2 regions of the Lysinibacillus sp. FSL K6-4013 genome follow, and region 2 is predicted to be linked to the other one. Evidence: predicted binding sites of a transcription regulator. Region 2 holds the regulator's gene; the other holds the start of a gene.
The links. Region 2 encodes Rex, which represses fermentation and respiration genes when NADH is low (regulators of the CRP and FNR family bind a similar motif). Its sites were predicted from a motif close to TTGTGAAATATTTCACAA; they were not measured.
Positions count from the first base shown of each region.

Region 1: the regulator Rex is predicted to act here: its motif matches at 1,779-1,796, upstream of yeiL (transcriptional regulator YeiL).

Region 1 covers NZ_CP152031.1:2,521,919-2,527,064, forward strand. The annotation lists gene MHB39_RS12490 (diaminopimelate dehydrogenase) at 1-375, opposite strand, end outside; gene MHB39_RS12495 (hypothetical protein) at 660-971, shown strand; gene yeiL (transcriptional regulator YeiL) at 1,090-1,752, opposite strand; gene MHB39_RS12505 (MFS transporter) at 1,854-3,005, shown strand; gene MHB39_RS12510 (oxalate decarboxylase family bicupin) at 3,042-4,226, opposite strand; gene MHB39_RS12515 (PLP-dependent aminotransferase family protein) at 4,780-5,146, opposite strand, start outside.
Region 2 covers NZ_CP152031.1:4,127,780-4,132,925, forward strand. The annotation lists gene groL (chaperonin GroEL) at 1-193, opposite strand, end outside; gene groES (co-chaperone GroES) at 326-610, opposite strand; gene MHB39_RS20420 (type II CAAX endopeptidase family protein) at 782-1,546, shown strand; gene tatC (twin-arginine translocase subunit TatC) at 1,624-2,448, opposite strand; gene MHB39_RS20430 (twin-arginine translocase TatA/TatE family subunit) at 2,465-2,650, opposite strand; gene MHB39_RS20435 (redox-sensing transcriptional repressor Rex) at 2,817-3,452, opposite strand; gene MHB39_RS20440 (ABC-F family ATP-binding cassette domain-containing protein) at 3,706-5,146, shown strand, end outside.

The sequences.
Region 1 (5,146 bases), 1.6 Mb from region 2:
TGGATCCCAACCAACTGAGATAACAGATACTTTACCAGATTTTTGTGCCGCTGCATCTACAGCATCGAAAAATTCAGGAATTTTCGCATGTGTATCGAAGCTATCAATTGTATTAAACCATTGTGCAAAATGTGGACCTTGCTCTGGTAAATCTGTTGCAGAACCACCACATAAAATCATAACATCAATGTCGTTTTGGAATTTTTCAGCGTCATCTACTAAATATACGCTCGCATTGCTTGCTACGTTTACTGTCGAAGGATCACGTCGTGTGAACACCGCTACTAATTCCATATCTGGATTTTGTGAAATGGCATACTCCACACCACGTCCTAAATTTCCATATCCTACAATACCTACTCGAATTGCACTCATTAAAAATTCCTCCTAACGATTTCGCGACTTTGTGAAAACTTTCACGTTAAATCTAATTACAATAATACTTCGTGTTAGAAAAATTCACAATAGTTTGTGTATGAGTTTTTTTAAAAGAATATATATCAGTTTTCTATGGTTTTTATTCCATAATGGTATGAATACGGTTACAAATTACTAAATCTTCCATGAACCTTAAAGTTATTGTAAAAGCCTTGTAAATAACGACTATTTTTCCATCTAGTCTTGTACAATAAATGTAACGACAAAAGGGGGCATGTTGAATGAAAGGTACTGGTTACTCATCAAGCACTGCATTGGCACAAGGAGAACTACTTGCATTCCATATGACACAAAACTCAATGAACAAGCATAGTGAAGCGATACAAAGTGGCAATAAGCCGCAAGGAGATTTTCCATCAAATAATCATTTATGTATCGGTGTTTTACCTTTTGACGTTTTAGAAAACATCCCTGACCTCTCTATCCGAAAAAACAAGGTAAATGAAGTGGACTTTTACCATAGCGGCAAGGATATCGCTCGCTGGCTAATTAAAAAAAGTGAATACAACAAAAATGGATTTGACTTCATCTAAAGAAGTCAAATCCATTTTCCTTATAAAACTGTAGCGATGTGTTTCTTAGCTGTCATAACTAAAAATAGGAAACACCGTGAAAAAATTAAAATAGGAAACCTTTATGGAATGGTTATTTTCATAGTATTTCCTGTGCAAGCTGGGCTAGACGGGTTTTATCAATAATTTGATAGCCCGTCTTACGCTTTTCCAAAATCCTCTCTTCACAAAACTGTGCCAAGACATATAACAAATGGCGATAGGAGACCCCTAAATACTCACAGATTTCCGTATGCTTTTCCTTGTAGACACCTTGGTCGGCAGATAATTGGATAAAGGCTGCTAAGCGATTTTCCAACGGATAGGCCTGATTTTGTGTATATTTAGATGTCATTTTTGTCGCTTTTTCCCCTAAAAATACACAAAGTCTACGTAAAAACAAGGCATCCGCAAGTAACTTATCCTTACATGACTGTGTAATTGAATAGCAAATTGTTTTGGTGACGGTTTGTATCCCCTTTGTATACCTAGCCTCATTTAATAATTCAATTTCCCCCATAAAAAGAGGAGCTTCTAGGTATTCAATAAGCGAAACCTTGCCATTTTTATGTGTCATATAGAGCTTCGCCTTTCCTTCTATCATGTAATACACTGTGTCTGGAAAGGAGCCTTCCTGGAAGATCCACTCACCCTTGTCAAACTGACGGACTTCTAAATAGGGATTGATATCAAATGAGAAAAAATCATCGATCGGATATTTTTCAAGATAATGGGTACGGGCTTCAGCTGTTAAAATATGCATTTTTTTCTCTCTCTCTCCTATAAAAAATATGAGATATCTCACATTATTGTAGCGATGAACATGCTATTATTCAACATAGTTAATGGAGGTACGAAAATTATATGAACAATCAACGATGGCTTTCTCAGAATTTCTTTACATTTTTTATCACGTGGGGCATTTTCTTACCCTACTGGACAGGTTGGCTGGTGGATGCGAAACATCTAACCGTCTCGCAGGCAAGTGTAGTGATGGGCTGTGGGCTCCTAGCTCGTGCCACATCCAATCTCTTCTTCTTCCCAACACTTGCAAAATACGTACACAATAAACGACTCATTACAATTTTAGCAATAGGCTCGTTGCTAACTGCCTTGCTCTATATTCCAAGCACAGGCTTTACAGCATTATTAATCGTGACCATTTTATTTAGTGTTTTTTACCCAGCTCTATTACCTGCTGTGGAAAGCAGTGCCGCTACGCTTGTGCAGTATGGCAATATTCATTATGGTAAAAGCCGTTCCTATGGTTCATTTGGCTTTGTCATCGCTGTTTTAATTATTAGTATGCTGACAGGCGTTTTTGGAAAGAACATCATCTTTTGGAGCATGATTATAGGATTGATGGGCATGTTACTTATGCAGCAATTAGCAACACCAAAGGAATTACTCGTAGTACCAACAAAAGAACAGCGTGCAAAATCATTGTCGATGAAAACACTATGGACGATCAAAGGCTTCCCGATTGTTTTATTCATCGTGATCTTGCTCCAGGGTGCACATGCCTCCTATTATAGCTACGGTTATATTTATTTAGAAGATTTACAGGTTGATCCATTCTATATGGGTATGATTATTAATATCGCTGTTATTTGCGAAATTCTTTACTTTATGAAGGCTGATACGTTATTGACAAAATGGCGCTCATCGTCCCTATTACTCTTAGCAGCGAGCGGGTCTTCCCTACGTTGGTTACTTATCTTTATGTTCCCAAATGTCTGGGTATTTATCGCTTCCCAAACCTTGCATGCATTATCCTTTGCTTTAGCGCATTTTGCCTTTATTCGCTACTTAACAAAAGCGCTACCAAAGGAACAAATCCCCAATGCACAGGGGTTATACTCTGCATTAGCAATGGGCTTAAGTACCGCCATCCTGACGTTTTTAGGTGGCTATTTATACGAAATATCGCCAGGACTGTCCTTCGCAGCCATGCTCATTTGTACAATACCAGCCATCGCTATTTTGCTCCTGACACGCAAAAAATATCAATATTAAACTAAAAGCAGGCGAGAACATCCTCACCTGCTTTGATTATTTCGGATAATAGGAAAAACCAGGATATTTCACTACTGGCCATTTTTCTTTTCTGAGAGCCTCAAGCAGCTCAGGACCGACCTGCAAATTACTTTGCACCAATTCTGTCGGAGTTAAGGCCATCCATTGATTTAAGGACACATCTTGGAATCGATCACTTTTAAACATTTCTAAAAACCATAATGGCTCTGTTCCAGTATTTTCAATATAATGCCCCGTGGCAAATGGTACATAGCCAACATCTCCCGCCCGATAATCAAATGTTCGAGCCGTTCCATTTCCTGTGAAAACTGTCATACGTCCTTTTCCTTGCAGATAATATTGCCATTCATCGTTGTTCGGATGCCAATGCAACTCCCGCATCGCCCCTGGCTCAATTTCCACCAGTGCAGCCGCGATATTTTTAGAGATTGGGAAATTAGTCGAATCGACAATGCGCACACTTCCTCCAGGTGTTTTCAATGGTGGCTGTGCCAAGAGACGATGTTTAAAGGTTTGCGGAACCTCCCCATAAGGAGATTGCACTTTCTGTGATTCGATAGGACCTGGCACTCGATCCTGATAAATATACACTTGTTCACCCGGAATGTGATCGAAAGCATGAATAGGAACCCCAAAATTCGCTGATAACACTTCTTTTGGCGTATGAGTAAACCAATCCGAGATAGACAGTGTATTCAGATCAGAGAAATGCCCATCATCAAATACTAATAAAAATTCGCAGCCGTCCTCAAGCCCTTGAATGGAATGGGGTATGCCAGGTGGAAAATACCATAAATCGCCTGGCCCCACATCCGCTATAAAGTTACAACCATTCTGATCGACAGCCGTAATACGAGCATGACCAAGCAGCATATACGACCACTCCGCCTGCTGATGCCAGTGTAGCTCACGTACGCCCCCTGGTTTCAAACTCATATTCACACCCGCCAAAGTCGTAGCAATCGGCAATTCACGAACCGTAATTTCCCGAGACCATCCACCTTGATTTAAGGTCATATGCGTGTCGGAAAACGAGAAACGCAAATTTGGAATCAAACCCGCATCGGTCGTTGGTGGCACCAGCATATCAGGATTTTCTAAATCCCTCATAACATCCCGTGGCCCCTTATCCACCCCTCCAGCCCCATCACCTCGAATAGGCTGAGGCACCTGAAAATAACCCGGCGGCAAATTCTCCAATCGTTCACCTCTTTATGTTCGTAATCAAACTAAAATACTTCTATTCTTCTAAAATGTATGGATACAATGCTCGGATTATTCACTTTCTTTTCTGCTGTTGAGATGAGTGACTGAGCGTGGATACTTGATTAAGAGAGGGCTTGCTATGTTGATCACTTCTCACTGAATTTGGAGCGGGGGGCCTCACTTTTTTGATCACTTTTCAATTACTTTGGAGCGGATTCCTCTCTTTTGGATCACCTCTTACTCACTTTGGAGCGGGTTTCTTACTTTTTTGATCACTTCTCAACCACTTTGGAGCGAGGGCCTCACTTTTTTGATCACTTCTCACTTTCTTTGGAGCGGGGACCTTACTTTTTTGATCACCTCTCAACCACTTTGGAGCGGGGTCTTCATCTTTATGATCACTTCTCAATCACTTTGGAGCGGATTCCTCTCTTTTTAGATCACTTCTCACCCACTTGGGAGCGGATTCTTGAATTCCATGATCACTTCTCACCTTATTTAGAGCGACCTCCTCACTTTCACGTTTCCCTAACCTCAGAAAAAGTCCTTACTTACTCTTTCGTACCATAGCCGCAACCACACATTCATGCAGGATTCGTAAGCCTTCTTGTAATTCTTCAAAGGTTGCATAGGCATAGGATAGCCGAATATGGTGATGATCGTGTGGATCGTAGATATAGCCTGGATTGATTAATATTTGTTGCTGCAATAGCTTCATAAAAAAGTCTTTATCTACAAGTGGCTCATGAAACTTGAGCCAAATATAAAAACCTCCCTTTGGTTTGCTCCAATTCGCCACCTCTGTAAATTTCTCCGTTAACAGCTGTTCCGTAAAATCGGCTCGCTCCTTTAATTGTTGACGTAATCCAGCAAGATGCTTTTCATATTTTCCTGATTGAAGCCAATGAAGGACA
Region 2 (5,146 bases):
ATGGGTTTTCTAATTCGATTTCTTTTGCAATTGTCACACCATCATTTGTAATAAGTGGTGAACCGAATTTTTTTTCTAAAACAACATTACGTCCTTTTGGTCCTAATGTTACTTTTACTGCATTCGCTAATTTATCTACACCTTGTAACATTAATGAACGAGCGTCTTCTGAGAATTTAATATCTTTTGCCATGAGAATTTACCCTCCTGAAATGGAATATTCGTTAAGCTTCTTCAATATATTTATATCAATTTCACCTTATTGTCACATTTGTTTTGCAGACAATAAGCATCCACCTTACGTAAGGTGTGTTTAATGTTCTTCTTATTCAATAATTGCAAGAATATCGCTTTCGCGTAAAATTAGGTATTCATTACCTTCAAATTTAACTTCTGTGCCAGCGTATTTAGAGAAAATAATGCGGTCGTCAACTTTAACGTCAAGCTCTACACGTTGCCCGTTCTCTAATACACGACCTGTCCCAACTGCTACTACTTTACCTTCTTGTGGTTTTTCTTTTGCAGAGTCAGGTAGTACAATACCGAATGCAGATTTTTCTTCTACCTCGATTAGTTCAATTACAATACGATCTCCTAGTGGTCTTAACAAGTGAAACAACCTCCTAATAATTAAATAATTGTTGATATTTATTAGCACTCTATATCAATGAGTGCTAACACAATTATTATGATAATCAATCACTCTTTTTTTTGCAAGTCAGAACTTCGAAAAATTTTGTTTTCTTTCCATATTCCTCTACAATAGAAAAGAAGCATATGAATGGAAAGGATTTTGACTGTGACTAATTCTCAAAAAGTAACGAAACATAAAAAAACAGCCCTGTATGTTTTGCTGATTTATATCTTGATGCAAATCTCTAGCAGATGGTTGCTCTTACCGTTCCATAAGCTCATCATGAAGGTAACGGGTTTAGCTTCTGAACAAGCAGCTCCCATTACTCAAGGTTGGTATATTGCCTTAAGTTTTGCTGTAGCGCTCATTTTAAGCTTAATCCTTACATCTCGAGATAAGGCCTTCTGGAACATTTATCAAGGAAAAAAAGAAACAATACCACTTACAATTGTGTGGGGAATCATCGGCTTCTTCCTAGTCTTCTTTGGACAAATGATTGGTGCTGCTATTGAGATGGCTGTTTTCGGTATTGAGGGAGGCTCACAAAATACTGCTGATATAGTTGCGATAGCTAAAGGGGCTCCCATTGCCATATTAGCAATTGTTGTATTTGGTCCCATTTTAGAAGAATTCGTCTTTCGCAGAGTGATCTTTGGCTCGCTTGTCCAAACAACAAATTTCTGGGTGGCAGCAATCGTTAGTGCCATTTTCTTTGCGATTATCCACTTCGACTTCTCACATATCTTGCTTTATACCATTTGTGGTTTAATCTTCGCCTTTTTATATCACAAAACAAAGCGCATTTGGACGTCTATTATTGCACACGTCATGCTTAATGGATTTGTGACACTTGTACAATTCTATGCGGAACCATTGCAAAAGTTTCTTCAAGAACTAGAAAAAATGCAATAAATTTTTGTAAAGCGATTGTAAGATGCAAAAATAACATAAAAGCTCGGTGTCCTATTTAGGGCACCGAGCTTTATTTATTACTGTTGATTCAATTCTTCTATTTGTCGTCGTTGCTGCTCAAGTGCCTCTTCAATCTGGCGCTTTTGTTCAGCTTCCTGCTCTTCTTTTAATCTCATTTCTTCTGATTGCAAGTATTTTTTATAGCCAATACGTGAAATCATAATGCTTATTTCATATAGCATAAACAATGGTATTGATACCATTAAATGCGAAGCCAACTCCGGGGGTGCAATTATAGCTGCACACACAAACAGACCAAAATAGGAATACTTTCGAAAACGCACTAGTATTTCAGGAGTTAACATTCCAATACGTGAAAAGAATAGGACTACAATCGGCAATTGGAAAAGGAAACCAAATGGAATTGTAAGTCTAAATAAAAATGAAAAATAGTCCTTTATGCCAATTGTTGGTTGTATGTCTAATTCATTCGATAAACCCATCATAAATTTTATGACATAAGGAAATAAGTAAAAGAAAGAAAAGGACAGCCCTGCTAAAAATAATAAAAACGCATACGGAATATACTTTAAGGTTGCTTTTCGTTCTATGTCCCTTAGTCCTGGACTTATAAATGCCCACAATTGATACATTAAAATTGGCGAAGAAACAATAAAAGAGATTAAAAATATAACTTGAATATAAATTGAAAGCGGTGTTACTACATCAAACGCATGGAGTTCTATATTATAGGATTCTCCAGTAATTTGAAGATATTTAATAATTGGCTTTGCGACAAAAAAGGCGCCGGCCATAGCTAGAACAAAGAAAACGGCAACAATGAACAGCCGTTTTCTTAATTCTTCTATATGCTCAATGACAGTTAGATCTTTTGGATTCATTCCTCAACATCCTAACTTACTTATCTAGTTCTTTCTTTTTCTTATCATCATCATCTTCGTCGGCTAAACCTTTAGTAGCATTTTTGAATTCACGTAGTGTTGAACCAAATGCCTTACCAAGCTCTGGTAACTTTTTAGGACCAAAAATTAGTAACGCGACAACTCCGATAATAATGAGGCTCATAGGACCAATACCACCCATTACAGCCACCTCCTCTTTATATCCATCATTTTAACGCATATTTCGCCATTTTGCTAACTAATTATATGTGAAAGTTTTTCGTCACTCTCACTGATTTGACCTCATTTTATTTAAATTATCTATCTTGACAGAAACGGTGAATTACACTTAAAAATATGTATGGTTTTCACTCTTCCTGATTACGAATTAAATAAATAAGCGCTTGCAACTCTACCGATAAATCGATGGTTAAAAGCTGCATTCTTTCAGGTACTGTTAATCGCTCTGGCGTAAAGTTTAAAATTCCCTTTGCATTCATGGCTGCTAAGCGATCCGCCATTTTTTGAGCGGAGCGTGGTGAAACGGTTAAAATAGCAAGCTCTGCACCGTATTCTGCATATTTTTCTTCCAATAAATCTGGATGAAAAACAGGAATGTTACTGATCATTTTGCCATCCTTCGGTGCTTTTGAATCGAATGCTACCACAATATGTGTATTATGATTTTTTTGAAAATTATATTTTAATAATGCACTGCCTAAATTCCCCACACCAATTAACGCTACTTTTGTCGTTTCATGTTGATCAAGCGTCTGGCTAAAAAATTGTAATAGATGCTGCACATCGTAGCCATAACCCTTTTTCCCAAGTGCACCAAAATAAGAAAAATCACGGCGAATAGTTGCAGAATCTATTTTCATCGCTTCACTCAATTCCTTCGACGAAATACGTTCCATACCTTCTTGTGCAAAGTTTTGAATAAATCGATAGTAAAGAGGAAGTCTTTTTGTAGTGGCTTGTGGAATTTTTAATTCTTGTTTCAAACTTTTTCCTCCTTATGATGTACCTCCATCAATTTTACTGTCTTTAACTACTAATTTTAATACATTCATCCTTAACAATATACAACATTTTTGCAATCCCCTGCTGTATTTCTCTTTAGTTAATGGCGCCTTATACGCAGCTAACTAAAAAGAAATCGTTTCAATCTTACATGACTGCTAGGAATAAGTAAAGCACGGACATTGCATGCAAATCGTTCATCCATTACACTAAGGTAGAATTGAGGTGTCAAGAATGATTGTTTTACAGGTCAATCAACTAACTAAATCCTTTCTTGCAGATGAAATTTTAAGTGGTGTTAAATTAGAAGTTCAACACCGTGACCGTGTTGCCTTAGTAGGACGAAACGGTGCAGGTAAATCTACTTTATTAAAAATAATTGCTGGTCAAATGTCCTATGATTCAGGCGATATCATTATCCCAAAGGGTATTCAAATAGGCTATTTAGAGCAACATGCAGGATTAAACTCTACGCTAACGATTTGGAATGAAATGATGACTATTTTCGAATCACTTTTAGCACAAGAACAGCTCCTACGCTCACTTGAACAACAAATGGCTGATCCTACTGTTTATGAAAATCCTACTATGTATGCGAAAGTTATGTCGGAATACGATCAATTACAGCATACGTTCAAGGATGCTGGCGGCTATCAATATGAATCAGACATACGATCAGTCCTTCATGGTATGCAATTTTATTCCGAAGACTATGACAAACCCATCAGTTCCTTATCTGGTGGACAACGCACACGTTTAGCACTTGCTAAGCTCTTACTTAGTAAACCAGATCTTTTAATTCTCGATGAGCCTACTAACCATTTAGATATCGAAACATTATCTTGGTTGGAATCCTATTTAAAGGGCTATGAAGGCGCAATATTAATTGTTTCCCATGACCGCTACTTCTTAGACCAAGTCGTTTCTATTGTCTACGAAGTATCCCGTCATCGTGTTACCAAATATCCTGGTAATTATAGTGCTTATTTAGATGAAAAAGCTAAAAATTATGAACGTGATGTCAAACTCTATGAACGTCAGCAAGATGAAAAGGCCAAGCTAGAGGATTTTATCCAAAAAAATATTGCACGTGCTTCTACAACAAAAATGGCACAAAGTCGACGTAAAATGCTTGAACGTACAGAGTGGATGGAATCCCCGGACGGTGATGAGAAATCCGCTAGTTTCGGTTTCTCGATTGAACGTCAAAGTGGAAATGATGTTTTATCTGTTGATGAATTAACGATTGGTTATAATGATCGTACCATTTCTAGTGGGATAAACCTTCGCACTTTTCGCGAGGATCGGATTGCCCTTGTTGGTCCAAATGGAGTTGGTAAATCGACATTATTAAAAACAATTGTAAAGGATTTAGCCCCTCTTGCAGGCAGTATTCGTTATGGGACGAATGTACAAATTGGCTATTATGATCAAGAGCAAGCAAAGCTCTCGAGTAATAAGAGTGTCCTGAAAGAATTATGGGATGAATGGCCACTTATGAACGAAAAAGATATTCGTACTGTATTAGGCCGTTTTCTTTTTAGTGGTGAAGATGTGGATAAAGCAGTATCCTCTTTATCGGGTGGCGAGAAAGCACGCCTTGCGCTCGCAAAGCTAATGATGCAAAAGGCTAATTTCTTAATTCTCGATGAGCCTACCAACCATTTAGACTTAG